DNA from 3 places in the Priestia sp. D51 genome. Region 1 is predicted to be linked to each of the others. Evidence: riboswitches for the same ligand, from Rfam matches in the RefSeq annotation. Region 1 holds a riboswitch; each other region holds the start of a gene.
What was found. A riboswitch is a leader RNA that binds a small molecule or an ion and turns the genes downstream of it on or off. The one in region 1 is predicted to bind S-adenosylmethionine.
Positions count from the first base shown of each region.

Region 2: linked by a shared signal. The riboswitch ahead of ACNHOZ_RS22780 (MetQ/NlpA family ABC transporter substrate-binding protein) and the one ahead of ACNHOZ_RS27000 (5-methyltetrahydropteroyltriglutamate--homocysteine S-methyltransferase) in region 1 are both predicted to bind S-adenosylmethionine.
Region 3: linked by a shared signal. The riboswitch ahead of mtnW (2,3-diketo-5-methylthiopentyl-1-phosphate enolase) and the one ahead of ACNHOZ_RS27000 (5-methyltetrahydropteroyltriglutamate--homocysteine S-methyltransferase) in region 1 are both predicted to bind S-adenosylmethionine.

Region 1 covers NZ_JBLTIR010000015.1:15,044-20,851, reverse strand. Annotated here, with positions in the region: gene ACNHOZ_RS27020 (DUF3243 domain-containing protein) at 486-803, opposite strand; gene ACNHOZ_RS27015 (LysE family transporter) at 1,028-1,666, shown strand; gene ACNHOZ_RS27010 (Rpn family recombination-promoting nuclease/putative transposase) at 2,411-3,277, shown strand; gene ACNHOZ_RS27005 (alpha/beta-type small acid-soluble spore protein) at 3,502-3,711, shown strand; gene ACNHOZ_RS27000 (5-methyltetrahydropteroyltriglutamate--homocysteine S-methyltransferase) at 3,847-4,974, opposite strand; SAM riboswitch class I at 5,056-5,156, opposite strand; gene ACNHOZ_RS26995 (hypothetical protein) at 5,655-5,808, opposite strand, start outside.
Region 2 covers NZ_JBLTIR010000006.1:225,525-231,332, reverse strand. Annotated here, with positions in the region: gene ACNHOZ_RS22800 (GH32 C-terminal domain-containing protein) at 1-228, shown strand, start outside; gene ACNHOZ_RS22795 (amino acid ABC transporter permease) at 298-1,023, opposite strand; gene ACNHOZ_RS22790 (amino acid ABC transporter permease) at 1,051-1,752, opposite strand; gene ACNHOZ_RS22785 (transporter substrate-binding domain-containing protein) at 1,790-2,635, opposite strand; SAM riboswitch class I at 3,103-3,219, shown strand; gene ACNHOZ_RS22780 (MetQ/NlpA family ABC transporter substrate-binding protein) at 3,300-4,118, shown strand; gene ACNHOZ_RS22775 (methionine ABC transporter ATP-binding protein) at 4,131-5,144, shown strand; gene ACNHOZ_RS22770 (methionine ABC transporter permease) at 5,145-5,808, shown strand, end outside.
Region 3 covers NZ_JBLTIR010000003.1:670,436-676,243, reverse strand. Annotated here, with positions in the region: gene ACNHOZ_RS15270 (sugar ABC transporter substrate-binding protein) at 1-194, opposite strand, end outside; gene ACNHOZ_RS15265 (1,2-dihydroxy-3-keto-5-methylthiopentene dioxygenase) at 317-832, opposite strand; gene ACNHOZ_RS15260 (methylthioribulose 1-phosphate dehydratase) at 848-1,486, opposite strand; gene ACNHOZ_RS15255 (2-hydroxy-3-keto-5-methylthiopentenyl-1-phosphate phosphatase) at 1,483-2,148, opposite strand; gene mtnW (2,3-diketo-5-methylthiopentyl-1-phosphate enolase) at 2,145-3,389, opposite strand; SAM riboswitch class I at 3,470-3,576, opposite strand; gene ACNHOZ_RS15245 (pyridoxal phosphate-dependent aminotransferase) at 3,707-4,879, opposite strand; gene ACNHOZ_RS15240 (carbon-nitrogen family hydrolase) at 4,992-5,774, shown strand.

The DNA.
Region 1 (5,808 bases):
GCTACGTTGAATACATTAGGTAGTTCACGTATCATTTCCGACACTATTATAACATAGTTTATGTATCTGTTTAATGTATTTTAGTTTAATATAACTGAAATATAAAACATATAATGTAGAATTCAATGCTAACCTTCTATATTTTATAAACTTGTTTCTCCAATTAGACAGCCTCTCTGTTATTTACGTGGGTATGTTCCTTATCCTTACTTAAAAATAGACCATAATGGTACAACTATTTATGTGGATACACACACCTAATTTTGGAGCTCCTGGTTTACAGGCAGAAATCTGCAAGATAATCGTCACCTATTATGAGGGCGTGTAAAATCTACCTTGTACTACACCCTTTACTCCTAATCCCTTTTTAAGGTTTTTATCTTACAAACAAAAAGTAATGTCCAAATAAAAAAGGAAGAATGAATATGTCATTCCTCCTTTACTAGATGAATCATATAGCTTTAACTTTCAACATGTAAGTATAATTACTCTTTGACCATCTTCACAAGCATATGAGCTAGGTGATGTTGCTCCTCTTCATTTCCAACTTTCCACAGCTCATGTAGTAAATATTGCTCCTCGTTTTGTGGTTCCTCATGTGTAGCTAAATAATCAGCTATTTTTTTAGCTGCCAAAGCCAGTTGTTCGTCATTTAATCCCAATTTTTCACCTTTTGTTACTTTATCTCCTAAATATGTTTTAAATTCGTTAAAGCTAGAAAGAATATGGTCTTTCTTTTCTTGACTCATCTCATTTAATTTGTTTTCCACTTTATTTTCAACAGTCCCCGTATTGTTATTCATCTTTGTATGCTCCTTCCAATTAAATAATATTGTTCTTATAAGGTAAATCCCCCAATAGCAAGTGTGTAAACATTTAATGCCATTTGAATGTGCTCTAGCAAAATTTATTGCTTTTAATCCCGCCATACTTATTACTCTCGTATGCATTCGCAGTAAAAATAGACTAAATGAAAAGGTGTCCTCATATATTGTGAAAAGACAGGCTATAGAGCTGAGGTGATAAAATGACACTATTAATTATTCATCTGGTGGTATTAGGAATCAGTCTTGCGGCACCTATAGGGCCGATTAAAATTGAGATGATTAAACGAGGGATCGTGGGTGGATTCTGGGCATCCTGGCTTATTGGTTTAGGAGGCGTCACAGGAGATTTACTTTTTCTTGTTGTCATCTATTTAGGTGCTGAGCATTTATTTGAACATCAGTTTATAGTTGTATCTACATATATGTTAGGCGGGTTTTTTCTTATTAAGTTGGGACTAAGTAGTTTATCTAAGAAAACTTCCTTAAAGAAAGATGATATGAAAACAACACTGTCTTCATGGCATCGAACATTTTGTATTGGCTTTTTGATGGCTTTATTAAACCCTTTAAACATTGTATTTTGGTTTGGGGTGTACGGAGCTACCTTGCAAGAACTGACACAGAAAGTGTCCTCTTCTCTTTCTTTTCTCTACAGTTTATTTATTCTAGTAGGGATTATCCTTTGGAATCTCAATGTTGCTTTTACTGTCCACTTTGGCCGCGATCTTCTTACTGATAAATTCTTACGAATTATTTCAGTTGTAGCTGGACTTGTCTTAATTTTATATGGAGTGCGTTTTATTTTTCACTTCTTTAAACTAATTTTTCATTTTGCCTAATTCAAAGATACTCATCTATATCGTAAAGGAGAAAATTGAGAGGTGACCAAAAACTGTTTATTTTTGCTGTTACATTACTAGTAACACTTGTCCTTCTAACTTTATTATGCGTGTTTATTTCTAAGAAGTTACGAAAGAGACTAACACGTAGAAGTAAGCAATGGTGGCTCATTATACACGTTCTATCTGTAATTATTTATTTTGGCGGCATTTTTGGACAACTCTTAGTAACAAGTTCAATGACTTTCTTTTCTGATCAATCGCAGATATACGTTGGAATACTATTTATTAGTTATTTTGACCATTATCTAACGATACCTGGCGCATTAGCCTCTTTATTCACAGGGATATGGTTAGCTTTGCGTACTCACTGGGGAGGCCTAACAAAATATTATTGGGTTCTGACAAAATGGATAGGTAACATGCTTGCAATTCTTCTGGGGTCATCAATTACGGGTAATGTCGTATATAATTTATTCCCCAAAATTCTTTCTAGTGATTTACATCCTTTCCAAAACCCTCTTTATTTTCAGAGTCGAAGAATGCTATTTGGGGGTATTTCAATAAGCTTTATCCTTCTGGCTTTTTTAGTCATTATTTCTTATATAAAACCTTGGGGCAAGAGAAAGGTTAACTGAGTTTTTTTTTAGCGTACATATCTGCGGGTACAAAGTGTACTATAGGAAGAAGAAATCTAGTCATGATATACTATTGGTAATAACCATAAATACGACGGAGGGCATTATGACAAAACGATTAGATTTACGTGTTGACTTTGCATTTAAATCATTATTTGGCACCCATGGAAATGAATCCATTCTAGCTGCCTTTTTAAATGCTGCGCTTCGTTTTCCAGACGAAAAGAAGATTCAAACGGTTCAGCTGTTAGATCCGCATTTTAATAAAGAAAACCAAGAAGATAAACGTTCCATTCTGGACGTACACGCACAATTAGAAGATGGAAGCCGCGTTAATATTGAGATTCAGCTTAATAACAAACATGACATGGAAAAGCGAACCCTCTATTATTGGTCCAAGATGTATAGCAGCCAAATGAAAGAAGGTATGGACTACGGAGAGCTTTGTAAAACCATCACCATCAATATTGTAAATTTCCGTTATTTATCTCATATTAATCATTATCATTCCACCTTCCAGTTATACGAACGTGAACAAAAATTACTCTTAACGGATATGATAGAAATTCATTTTATGGAACTACCTAAGTTATTGATTAAATGGCGTAACAGAGAGGTAGATCCACGAGAAGATCAACTTGTACGATGGTTATTATTGCTTGAAGCATCGGAAGATGAAGAAATCACTCAAGTATTGGAGGAGATTGCAATGCAAGAAGATCACGTGCTAAAAAAAGCGATAGATGAGTGGGAACGCGTAAGCCAAGATCCAGAAGTGTTATTAGCTTATGAAGCCCGAAGAAAAGCATTATTAGATGAGAAATCAGCTTTGAAAAGAGCTGAAAGGAAAGGAAAAGAAGAAGCTATAAAGTTAATGGCCATTGGAATGATTCAAGAAGGTATAGCGAGTAATATAATCAGTAAATTGACAGGTCTTTCTGTAGAAGAAATCGAAAATCTTCGTCATCAATAAATAGAAAAAAGAGCCGTACTTAAAAGGTACGGCTCTTTTTTCGAACATGGCAAATATTGATTTTCATTACAAGGAAATGAAACATCTAATACCACTTTTTACAGTGTCATTTGTTTCTAAAAAATAGTATAGGAAGCACGTAAGAAAATAATACATCCATTATTTACTATGTATGTACTTCTTTTAAGATAGGAACTTTAAAAGAAACAAGGAGGTGACACAACATGGCAAACAACAAAAGCAGCAACAACAACGAGTTATTAGTATATGGTGCTGAACAAGCAATCGATCAAATGAAGTATGAAATTGCGAGCGAATTTGGTGTAAACCTTGGTGCTGACACAACTGCACGTGCAAACGGATCAGTAGGTGGCGAAATCACTAAGCGTCTTGTACAAATGGCTGAGCAACAACTTGGCGGCGGACGTTTCTAATAAAACTTTATAATAATGGCTGAAGGAAGAATGAACTTCATTCTTCCTTTTTTCGGTTATAAGATCCGCCTATTTATCGTATTTCAACACATCTAGAATGCTACTTATGTAAAATTAAAAAGCGATTCTCACTTTTTAGTTGGCTCCCCAGACATCTTGAGCAATTTTAATTATGTGACTAATTTTATTCCACTGTTCCTCTTCTGTTAATACATTTCCTTCTTCTGTACTTGCAAAGCCACATTGCGGACTCAATGACAAGTTAGCTAGAGGAACATACTGACTTGCTTCTTGAATTCTTTGCTTAATAACCTCAGTATCTTCTAGTGTAGGAAATTTAGATGTTACTAACCCTAAAACAACAGTTTGATTGTTACCTGTAAAGCTTTTTAATGGTTCAAAATCTCCTGAACGGTTATCATCATATTCAAGAAAAAGCCCATCTACATGTAAGTTAGCAAAGATTGCATCGGATATAGTATCATAGCCACCACTTGTGATATAAGTAGATCTAAAGTTTCCACGGCAAATATGCATAGTAATGAGCATATCTTCAGGCTTTTTAGAAATAGCATCATTTAAACAACTTACTCGAGTATTGATAATGTCTTTTACATCCATACCCAGCTTCTCAACAACCGCATTGATTCGTTCTTCAGAAACAAAATCAATCCACGAAGTATCGTCTAATTGTAGGTAACGGCAGCCTGCGTCGTAAAAGGCTTGAATCGCTTTCTGATAAGCAGCCACAGTATCATGATAAAATTGATCTCTGTTTCCATTGTAATATGTATCTTCTTGAATTCGAGTAAATAACATGTTTGGGCTTGGAAGTGAGAATTTAGCGACTTGGCTTCCATCACCATGGCGTTCGACAGCTTCTTTTAAAAACGTGAAATGTTCTACCATATAATGATGATTGAAGTCTACTTTACCTACTACCTTAATCGCGTTATTTTTGGTTTTTGCACCCTTGAATTGGCTGATATATTCTGTCTCAAACTGCTCTACACCTTCTAAGCCTGATAAGAAGTCCAAATGCCACCAAGAACGTCTAAATTCACCGTCCGTGATAGATTTAAGACCTACTTCAATTTGCTTCTGGACAAGCTTTTCAATTTCTTTATCCTCTACAGATTTTAGATCGGCTTCATTAATTGTACCATTTGCATACGCTTTTCTTGCTTCTTTAAGGGGAGTTGTGCGTAAAAAGCTGCCTACGTGATCAGCTTTAAATGGAGCCTTCACTAGTGTCTTTGTCATGAGTTTGTTTCCTTCTTTCTTTTTAAAATAAAAAACCTCTTCTTAAAAATAAGAAGAGGTTAATAATCGTTATGGGTTCTCTTCTTATCTTCAAGCAAATTGCTACTGGAATTGGCACAGTACTTTAACAGTCTGTTGCCGAGGCTTCCTAGGGCCAGTCCCTCCACCTCTCGAGATAAGAATATTCAATTTATTTAACTAGAAGAAATATTACACTTGTTTTCTTAGCTTGTCAACAAAAAATTGGAAAATCAGAAATAGCACATCTCTTATCTCATTACTTCCTCATTACCTACTACAGTAAGGGTTCTTCTTTGTTTTTGGTTTGGACAGGAAAGCTTATCGCAATAGCTACATAGTATTTAAAGAATTTGGCTCCATTACCTAATTGTTATTTATCTTCACCAATTGTATTAAAAAAATATCTGACTCCATTATACCTAGCCTCTTCATTGCACTTTGCAAGGAGCGCTATTCCTCACTTCTAATTTCTCTCTTTGATTCATTTCTTAGAGCGAATACGCTAAACCAATCTTTCATATAGTCACATCTTCTTGCAAATACGAAAAGAGCAACCATCATATACTGGCTGCTCTCTCCTAGCAAAAATGCACTCACATCAATGTGAATGTGAACGTATTCATATTACAGCACTTCATTGATAAAAAAAGAAATAATTTCTATTTGCCTTTATACATAGTTAATCGTTCTTTTGCTAAATTAATTAATTCCTTTAACTCTTCAACAGATTGCTTGTTATTACAATCGTTTAATAAATCTATTGTATCTTGCAAAAATTGCTCTCTTCTTTTTACCCTTTTATATTCAGCCCTA
Region 2 (5,808 bases), on a different contig from region 1:
ATAGGAAAGGATCTCATTATTTACGACGATGGGGGAAAGCTGGATTTAAAACCAAATACGGATTACCATCTAAAAGTGATGGCTGAAGGAGAACACATTCAAGTTTATCTCGATGATAAGCTTGTGATTAATGCAGTGGACCATACCTTTTCAGAAGGCTATGCGGGGCTGAATGTGTGGAATTCTACTAGTTTGTTTAATGAAGTGAAGCTTGAAATAGTGGATTAAGGGATTGTGAAAGCTGCCGTTTACTAAGGCAGCTTTCTTAATCAGTTTATAGCAATTTTTCTAGGGAGACTAAGAAGCTGAACGCACTTCTTCTCTTAATTCATAATAACTAAGCTTTTTCTCAATGACTACAAACAGCCTTTCAAAGAAAAAGCAAAGAATCCAGTAAATAAGTGAAGCGACCAGATACATTTCTAAATATCTATACCCATCATTGGCGATGACCTTAGATATCGCCATAATTTCAACTACTTTTACCGCAAAAGCAAGAGAAGTGGCTTTAATTAAACTAATAAAAATGTTTCCAAGGTTAGGAATAGCGGCTACTAAAGATTGGGGAAAGATAATTCTTTTAATAGCTTGAAAAGTAGTCATTCCTATTGAATATGCAGCTTCAAATTGACCACGGTCAATGGTTTGAATAGAAGAACGGAATACCTCTGATTGATAAGCAGAGGTATTTAATGTGTACGCAATTAAAGCATAAATTAAAGGTGAAATAGTATCCCCGCCTAAGTGCCATCCTTGAGTCTCGTTTAGAAATTCTATAAAAATAGGGATTCCGTAGAAAAATACATAGAGCTGTACGAGCAATGGAGTGCCTCTCATAAATGAGACGTATATAACAGCTATTTGCTTTAGCAGTGGAATTTTATATATTCTGCATACCGCAATGAAAAGACCAAAAATACTTCCTAACGCCATTGAAATGATCGATATTGTTAGTGTTAAAGGCACACCTTTTAAGACTTCAGGAGTTTGCTCCAAAGCAAATCGCAAATCAATAATAGGCAATCATGTTCACTCCTTTACTAGTGCAGGTTATTTAGAGATGCTGACCCTGCCTTTTTTAAGATGTTTCTCTAAATAACTGACTATGATTTCAATTACGATACACATGCTCCAATAAACAAGTGAAATCGTAACATAAATGTCAAACATTCCTATTCCATAGTTGTTGCCCAAAATAAGGCGAACTTGCCCCATAATATCAATAATCCCAATGCTAAAAGCAAGTGCAGTATCTTTTAATAATGAAATCGTAGCATTTCCTAAATTAGGTAGTGCTGCTACAAACGCTTGAGGAAGGATAATTCTTCTTAAGGATTGAAAATAGTTCATGCCTATACTATACGCTGCTTCGAACTGCCCTTTATCAATCGAGAGATATGCTGAACGAATAACTTCTGATAAAGGAGCGGCAGTATGTAAGGAAAAAGCAATTACCAAGAAAGTGATGCGACTCCAGCTGTTAATGTCGATATGGACAAGGAGCAGCAGCTGAGGAAGGCCAAAGTATACAAGAAACAGCTGAACAAGCAGCGGTGTACAGCGCATAAAAGATAAATAGATGGTAGCCATTTTAGAAAAAACAGGCTTTTTTTGAATGCGTATCAGAGCAATCACGAAACCTAAAAGCAACGAAAAAAGTAGAGAAAGGCCTAACATAAATAATGTTAAAGGAAGTTTATCTACCACTTGCCACAATAGTTTTAACCAATCATGAAAATCAGTACTAATCATATCTCACCTCGCCTTAATGAGGAATTCTTATACTCATTTAATCTTGAAAATTGAAGTTTTGTTGATTAATATACTTTAAGTCTTTAAAGAAATTTACTTTAAACCATTTTTCAGCCAAGTTTTCTAGCGTCCCGTCATTTTTTAATTTGACTGTCGCTTTATCAATTTCATCAGCAAGTTTTTGATTATTTTTATCAAAGACTAACCAAGTTGGCTCTTTTGATACAATGCCTCCTACTTTTAAATTTAATTTGAGCTGTTTTTGTACTTCGTTAAATGTTGTTACGTTTAAAAAAATAGCATCCGCTTTACCTTTATCCACTAACTTTAAGTTTTCTGCCGTAGAAGGGTTATCAATGCTTTCTAATGTTAAAGGCTTAGTGGCATGTTCTTTGTTATAAGCATTTAAAATAGCGCGCAATCCACCCGTAGCCGATACAGGTGGAAACTTTTGACCTACCATATCGTCAAGTGTTTTGATATCGTTTCGTGATTTTTGTGTGACTAAAGCTGTTAAAGAATAACCATATTCATGTGCAGGATAAAGAAACTTTTCTTCACGTTCAGGGTTTTTAAAGAACCAGTTGATGGCGAAATCATATTTTCCTGTCGAAACACCTACCAAATTTGTTTCTTCTTCTCCAAGGGTGTATTCAAATTTGTACTCTGGAAGCTTTTTTTCAAGCTGCTTTAAATAATCCATATCATATCCAATAGGTTCATTCTGGTCGTTCGTAAATAGAAAAGGCGGATTTACTTCATCACTCAAAGCAACTTTGATTACTTTTTTATCGCTATTTTCTGAGCTAGAGCTTTGAGAGCATCCTCCTAAAGCCATAATCAGTCCAATTGCCAAAGTTAAAGTAAAGCATAATTTTTTCATCGTTTTATTCCTCCCCATACTAATTTCTGTTTGACGAATAATAAAAAAGCACCGAAAAAGCTGCTAAAAAGCTTTTTCGGTGCCATTGGTGATCCAGTAGGCGGTGAACATATACTTACTACCACGGTAGAGGAAGTATATTCTAACAGTAAAAAATAAGTAAAACTCCTTACAACTTTCATAAAATATATATTACCGATAGAATTAATGTGAATTATATCGGTGTATTCCTATTTTTGTCAATATCATAAATACAAAGAAAAACCTTCTCGCTTAAGTAATAGAAGGCTATTCACTATATAAGAATAAGAAAAGAGAAATCATAAGTTATACAAATCATCTTTTAATTGAGTTTTTATTATACGAATCTTTTGTTATTCCTATACTAAAAATTATATTAAAAATAAACATTGACAATTTTCGGATAATAAAGTTAAATTAATGTAAATAAAACTTTATAAAAACAACTCTTATCAAGAGCGGTGGAGGGACTGGCCCTTTGAAGCCCGGCAACCTAACAATACATGTATTGTTTTGGTGCTAAATCCAGCAATGTGCATGGTATGTACATTGGAAGATAAGAGAACCGATCGTAAACTATCGCTTCTCTTAATCTTTGAGGGAGGCGTTTTTTTATGGAGAAAATAAAGGAGAGAATAAAAACATGAAAAAAGTAACAAAAGCAATTGGCCTTACCTTAGTAGCAGCATCCCTGTTGGTATCAGCAGCCTGCGGCAAATCAGAAGCACAAGCATTAGATTCGAAAAAAATTACAATTGGTGTAACGGGTGGACCTCACCAGCAAATCACAGAGCAGGTGAAAAAATTAGCCAAGAAAGATGGCATTGATATTACGGTAAAAGTCTTTAACGACTATAACACTCCTAATACAGCATTAGATCAACATGATTTAGATAGCAATAACTATCAAACTCTACCTTTTCTAAAGCAGCAAGTGGAAGATAAAAATTATAAGATTACAGATGTGTTCAAAACAGTAGCCTTCCCGATGGGTATTTATGCAAATAGTATTAAAAATGTTAGTGAGCTCAAAAAAGGAGATAAAATTGCAGTACCAAACGACCCAAGCAATGAATACCGCGCGCTAAAACTATTTGAATCTGCAGGAGTTATTAAGTTAAAAGATGGTGTGAAAACAACGGCTACTAAAAAAGATGTTTCTGAAAATAAGCTTGATCTTCAAATCGTAGAGTTAGAGGCGTCTCAACTTCCGTCTCAGTTGGATGAAGTAGCTGCAGCAGCCATTAATACAAACTTCGCAATGGGAGCGGGCTTATCGATTAATAATGATGCAATCTATCATGAAAAAATAAAAAATAATCCATATCCAAACTATTTTGTTGTCCGTACAGAGAATAAACAAGATGAAATTATTGATAAATTGGAAAAATATTATCATTCAGATACAATTCGTACATACATAGAAAAAGAATTTAAAGGTTCTGTTGTACCGGCATTTTAAGGAGGGGCTAGAATGATTGAACTGAAGAAAACTTCTAAAACCTATAAAGTGAACGGAAAAGCAGTAGAAGCTGTTAAAGATGTTTCGTTAACGATTAATAAAGGTGAAGTATTCGGTGTTATTGGCTATAGTGGAGCTGGAAAGAGCACATTAATCCGCTGCATCAATTTATTGGAAAAACCAACTTCTGGAGAGGTCATCATTGATGGAAAAAATCTATCAAAGCTAAGTAAGCAAGAGCTGCAGAAAACGAGAAGAAAAATCGGCATGATTTTTCAAGGCTACAATTTATTAAAAACGGCAACAGTTTACGACAACATAGCGATTCCATTAAAGCTAGAAGGCGTAAACAAAAAATTAATTCAGGAGCGCGTAGAAAAATATTTATCAATCGTAGGACTTTTAGATAAACAAAATCATTATCCTTCACAGCTTTCCGGCGGGCAGAAGCAGCGTGTTGCTATTGCTCGTGCGCTAGCGCATGAACCTGAGATTTTATTAAGTGATGAAGCAACTAGTGCACTTGATCCCGAAACGACCGAAGCCATTTTGAGCTTACTGTTAAAGATTAATAAAGAGCTTGGATTAACAATCTTTTTAATCACGCATGAGTTAAATGTGGTACAACGCATTTGTGACCGAATTGCCGTTATGGAAAATGGACACGTCGTAGAAGAAGGTACAGTCGTTTCCCTTTTTACTAACCCTAAGCATCCGACAACAAAACGCTTTGTAGAATCTGAAAATACCTTCACTATTCCGTCTGAAATAATGGCGTCTTATCGCAGTACCGGTAAGCTGGTTTCTTTGCACTTTGTTGGAAATGAGCTTTCAGAAGAACCAGCTTTAGCTTTAGTTTCTCGGAAATTTAATGTATTGCCAAGCATATTAGCAGGGGGAATTGAACAGCTAAAAAACCACACTCTGGGTAAGTTACTCGTTCATTTACGCGGTGAAAAGGAAGAATATGAACAAGCGATTACATACTTAACAAATCAAGGCGTAATTGTAGAGGAGGTAAACTAAATGGCTGCTTTCTTTAATGAGTGGGGAAGTGTAATCTGGGAAGGTTTATTGCAAACTGCTACGATGACCATTATCTCGTTAATTATTGCCATCATCATTGGTTTACCAATGGGAATCTTTTTAGTAATGACAAGACCAGGTGGTCAAGCTGAAAATGTGTGGGTATATCGAACGTGCAACTGGATTATTAATATTATTAGATCCATTCCTTTTATCATTTTATTATTTTTCATCCTTCCATTCACTAAACTAGTTGCTGGTACTACAATTGGCGTACAAGGTGTTATTGTCCCTTTAGTTGTGTATACAGCCCCTTATATAGCTAGGTTAATGGAATCTGCATTACTTGAAGTAGATAAAGGTATTATAGAAGCTTATCAATCAATGGGAATCTCAACACCAAAAATTATTTGGTATGTTGTTGTTAGAGAAGCACGTTCAGGTATTATTCTTGGGCTGACAATAGCTACTATTGGTCTTATTGGAGCGACGGCGATGGCAGGGCTTGTTGGAGCAGGAGGGCTTGGAGACATAGCTTTTCAATACGGACACTTACGTTTTGAGCCGACTGTTATGTATACAACCATTTTAATTTTGATTATTATTGTTCAGTTGATACAATCCTTGGGGAATTATTCAGCAAGGAAGTTAAAAAAAGACAGCT
Region 3 (5,808 bases), on a different contig from region 1:
ATAAGCGCAATTTTTGTATCTTTCGTAATCTGTTTTCCTTCTTGCTGTACAGGCTTAGCAGAAGCCGCTTGCTGCGCTGGAGCTGCCTGTGCTTTCTCGTTTAGACTTGGCTGTTCTTTCGTGCAGGCAGCCAGCGCAAAAACTAGAAGTACGAGCAAAGTAAGTGGCCACAGCATTTTTTTACTCTTTTTCATGGTGTTCCTCCTATTATACTTATTATTCATATAAAAATAGTTAGTTTTATAATAATCCAAAGAATACCCCGCTTTTAGATGTAAAAGCGGGGTGATCATGACCTATGCTTTACAAGTAGTTGTTATGCGTAAATAGGTACCCATCCTTCAGTTGTCACAAAAATTCGCACAGCGACTACTTTACGATCTTCCATTAGTGTAAAGTAATGAAGAATGTTTTCTGGTACTGAAATTAAATCGCCTGGCTCTAATTCAACATCAAAAAATTCGCCGTCTTTTCCTTGAATAACAAAGATTCCATGACCGCTTACGATAAAGCGAACTTCGTCATCTGTATGAATATGCTTGCGCTGAAAGTTTTTTAACAATTCATCAATGTTTGGTGTAGATTCCGATAACGAGATAACATCTTGAGCTTTATAGCCGCGGCGTTCAGAAATATCTTTAATATCCTCATCAAAAGCGTTTAAAATTTCTTTTTTTTCTTCATCAGTTAAATCATATTTTTCACGAAGATTTTCTGGAAGTTTTGTAATATCCCAGTTTTCATAAATAACTTCATTGTTTGCCAGAAAAGCTGATACTTCCTCTTGAGTTTCAATTCTTTTATTATTTACATGTAAGCGAATTTGCGCCATTTTTATTTCCTCCTTTTATAAATGCACCTTTGGCTTAATGCCTTTAAGTGATAGTAATTTCACATGGTAGCTAAATAGAAATTCATAGGCTTCTAGCGCTTTTTTTGTTTCAAACGCATTTTTTCCCCATACCGTAATCCCGTGGTTACGAATTAAAATCGCGCCTTGATTGCCTTTTATATGGTGAGAAAATTCTTCTGCTAGTGTCGGAATATCCGCGTAATTCGGAATAATCGGAACAGTAATTTCCGCATCTTCCTCCCAAATACCCAGTGCCTTAATAATTTCTTGGCCTTTGAATGAAATAAACCCTTCATCTCCGTACAGTTCAGAGATCACGTTGTTGTCGATTGTATGTACATGAAGGCTGCACCCAGCATTCGTTGACTCGTAAATCTTAACGTGCAAAAGCGTTTCAGCAGAAGGCTTTAAATGCGTTTCTTCTGCAGGTTTCCCGTATTGATCAACTAACAAAAAGTCTTCATTTGTGCGTTTTCTTTTATCTTTTCCACTTGCTGATACAAAGAAAGTTGTCGGATTTTGATCCACTTTAATCGCTAAGTTTCCGCTTGTACCGAAGAACCAATCGCGCTCTGCCAACTCATCTTTTATATCTGCAAGCTCGTGTAATCTTTGCTGAGCCATAATACTCATGCTTTCACCTCTTCTGTTAATTCTTGTAAATGGTGAATCACATCATAAAAAGTAGAAAAAGGACGATACGGTAGAGATAGCTCTTCGCATTTTTTAATTAAAAAGTCACGCGCAATGACAGTGTCAGCTAATTTGGCAGCCTGCAAATCTGTAATTGAATCGCCAATAACAACCGTATGATCTCTTTCATCTGCAAGATGGCGAATAATCGTTGGCTTACAGCAGCCGCAGTCATTTGTACACTGTTTATCACATGTATGAGGCCACGTAATGGAAATATGCTCACCGGAAAAATCAGATCCGTTGCAGTAGAGCATTTCCTCTGCAACTCGATTTCCCAAAAGCGGTTTTACAAAAAAGTCAATTCCTCCGCTTACAATATAAAGCGGAATATGATGCTCTTTTGTATAGGCAATAAAATCATCAAATCCATCTCGAATAGCAGACGTCTCTAAAATATAAGAAATAATATCTTCCTTTAATTCCACGGGAAGCAAGGCAAACATTTGCCCTACTCCTTCTTGAATGGAGACGCGCTGTGCTAGCACGTCGTCTTTAATACTTTCCCACTCCGGAGGAGCAAATTGTTTCATAATAGCAATAATGTTATCGCTATTTGTGATTGTTCCATCAAAGTCACAAAAGATTTTTAACGATGTCATGCTTTCACCTCTACTGTTCCCCATAGTTGCAAAGCTTTTTGCAACTCTTTTGATTCTTCCGCTTTTTCGGCTAGTGTTTGATGAGAGAGTACTCCATCTATCGCCGCACGGAATGCTTTTCCTCCTCCGATAGCGCCGTCTGGATGACCGTGAACTCCGCCTCCTGCATTAATAATGCTGTCGATGCCAAAGTCCTTCACAAGCTGCGGTACCATTCCAGGATGAATTCCTGCTGAAGGAACCGGGAAAGTCTGCTTATATTTGTACACAGGACGCGTTAATTCGTAGGCAATGCCTGTCGTATCTTCAAGAGAAAGCGCTACGCTTCCGTATGGTGATGGAAACAGTGAGAAATCCGCTCCGGCTAAGCGCAATAGTTTTCCAAGCAGTAATGAATTTGAAAAACCGTAAAACTCTGATGGCGTAAGCGCTCCGCTAACAGCTGGGTGTGCCATAATCGGCAAGTTAATTTCATCATCTTCTCGAAGTGCCTGCAGTACGTCTAACCCGTAAGCAAATACGTTGAATAAAAGAGCATCGGCTCCTAGCTCAGCTGCTTTTCTCGCTTTTTCTTTTAATTCAAACGTTCGTCCCGTTAAATTAACAGCATACAGCGTGCGGTGTCCCGTTTTTTCGTATACTTCATTCAGTACTTTTTTTCCTTCTGTAACGCGAGCTTCAAAAGGTGTTCGTTCACTATCAAACAAAATCTCGTCGTCTTTAACCAAATCCACTCCGCCAAGCGCTTGCTCACGAAGCTGAGTTGTTAAGTACGTCATATCTCTTCCAATTACGCCTTTAAAAATACTCATCACAAGCGGACGGTCATAAACGCCTAGTTTCTCTCGGATACCTTCTATTCCAAAGCGCGGTCCTGGGAATTCAGCTAATAATTCATCAGGAAAATCCAAGTCTAATAATTTCACTTTTCCATCAAGTGATAGTTTTCCGAAAACCGTAACTAAAATAGCCGGTAAATCTCTTGAAAAGTTGGCAGTAGGATAAGCAATTTTGACAATAGCCTGCTTAACCTCTCCGCCTAAATATCCGTTAACACGTTCGCAGTCTTGAAGCTCAGTTACGGATACGACGCGCCCTTTATGCTTTTGAAGCTGCTGTTGATCTAAAAGCGGCAGATCTGTCCATGAGCCGACGGTTAGTCCTAAAGCGATTCCTTCCGCTTTTTTATGAAAATTTCCTTTATTGTCATGTAGTAAGTAGCTTGCAACGATTTCACTCATTATGCTAAAAACTCCCTTGCTGTTTAATATCGTTAATAAAAAAAACCTCTTCTGTAATTAAGAAGAGGCTTTCGTTGCTCTTCTTATCTCTCAGCTGCTGCTGCAAGAATTAGCACCGTGCTTAACATGCGTTAAGTCGGTTGCCGGGCTTCATCGGGCTAGTCCCTCCACCTACTCTTAATAAGAAAGTTGCTATTTATTTAAATTGAATTCGTAGATTATATACTAAATAAAAAATACCGCTAGGATTTATCGGTTATTAATCTCGTTAACTTCTTACATATTAAGCCAACTCAAAAAGGATTGTCAATGCGTTTTTAAAATAAATTTAATTTTTTTATTCGAGATACAGCTTCTCTCATGCGCTCTTCATCCGTCAGCAGTCCTACGCGCACATAGCCTTCACCATATGTTCCGAAGCCTACTCCAGGTGCCACTACAACGTGGGCTTTTTCAAGAAGTAAATCTGAAAATTGTTCAGAAGTATATCCTTTAGGAACTTTTAGCCATGCAAAAAAGGAACCCGCTGGAGATGTAACGTCCCAACCAATTTCTTGAAGCCCTTGAATAAAGGTATTGCGTCTAGATTCATAGCGCTTAACTAAATCATTCACACATTGTTGAGATTCTAACAGAGCTGCCGCTGCTGCCTCTTGAACCGCCCCAAAGAGGCTGACATACATATGATCTTGAAGAAGATTAATAGCTTCTACTACACTTTCATTTCCTACAGCAAATCCAACTCGCCATCCCGCCATGTTATACGTTTTAGAAAGAGTATAAATTTCAATTCCCGTCTCTTTTGCACCAGGAGTCTGTAAAAAGCTGATTGGCTTTTTACCATCAAATCCAATGGCTCCGTAGGCAAAGTCGTGTACCACACAAATATCGTGCTTGGCAGCAAACGCCACGGTGTCTTCAAAAAATTCTGCTGTTGCCACTGCACCGGTAGGATTATTCGGATAGTTTAAAAACATGAGCTTTGCCTGTTCTTTAGCACGTTCACCTATCTCTTCGTATACGGGCAGAAAATGATTTTCAGCCGTGAGCGGCATCACTTCCATCTTTGCTTTTGCAAGCTCTACTCCAGACCAGTAATCAGGATATCCAGGATCCGGAACCAGCACCGTATCTCCAGGGTTTAATAAGCACTGCGGAATTTCTACAAGTCCACCCTTCCCGCCAAACAAAATAGCTACTTCTTTTTCAGGATCCACATCAACGCCATATTCTCGTTTATAAAAAGTCGCAACGGCCTCTTTTAAAAACTGGTGCCCCCGAAATGGAGAATATTTATGATGTATAGGATTAGCACTTGCTTTTTGGAGTGTTTCTACAATATGTGAAGGAGTAGGCTGATCAGGATTTCCCTGCCCTAAGTTAATAACGTCGTGCCCTTGGGCCATTACTTTTCCTACCTTGCCTACAAGTGATGCAAAAAATTGTTTTGGTAAACTTTTTAATAGTTCCGATTGCTCAAATTGTTTCATCATCGCACACCTTCTCAAAAAATTCTTGAAATTCTAGTCACAAATAATATATTGTAATACTCAACTTGTAAAGTCATTTTTTTCAACTACTACAAAAAGGACGGATGATAAAGTGAGTGTAAAAATCACGTGTTTGCAGCTTGATATTGCGTTTGGAAACCCAACTAAAAACCGAAAATATATTCAACAAAAAATGACGGAAGCTCTAAAAGAAAACCCTGACATCCTTGTGCTTCCTGAGCTATGGGATACAGCTTATGATTTGACGCGGCTAGACGAAATTGCCGATGATGAAGGACAGCAGGCCAAGCAATTAATCTCTCAATTTGCTAAAACGAACGAAGTAAATATTGTGGCAGGTTCGATCGCGAAAAAAACAGAGCAAGGCGTCACAAATACGATGTATATTTTTGACCGAAAAGGTCGTGAAGTGTCACAATACAGTAAGCTGCACTTATTTAAATTAATGGATGAGCACCTCTATCTAGAAGCAGGAACAGCAAAAAATCTTTTTACACTTGAACAGTCTTTATGCGCAGGAGTTATTTGTTACGATATTCGTTTTCCAGAATGGATTCGCGTGCATACTAGCAGCGGAGCAGAAGTCTTATTTGTTGTTGCTCAGTGGCCGGCTCCAAGACTTGCCCATTGGAAAGCACTGCTCATTAGCCGCGCAATCGAAAATCAATGCTATGTAATCGCGTGTAATCGTGTAGGCCAAGATCCTAATAACACATTTGCCGGACATTCCTTAGTCATCGATCCGTGGGGAGAAATAATCGCTGAAGCTGGCGATAGCGAAGAACTTTTAAGTGCTGACGTTAACCTAGAACTTGTAAAAGAAATTCGCAAACAAATTCCTGTCTTTACAGATCGCCGCACAGAATTTTATTAATTATGTATTGACAGCCGTTTTTTTGCATGATACG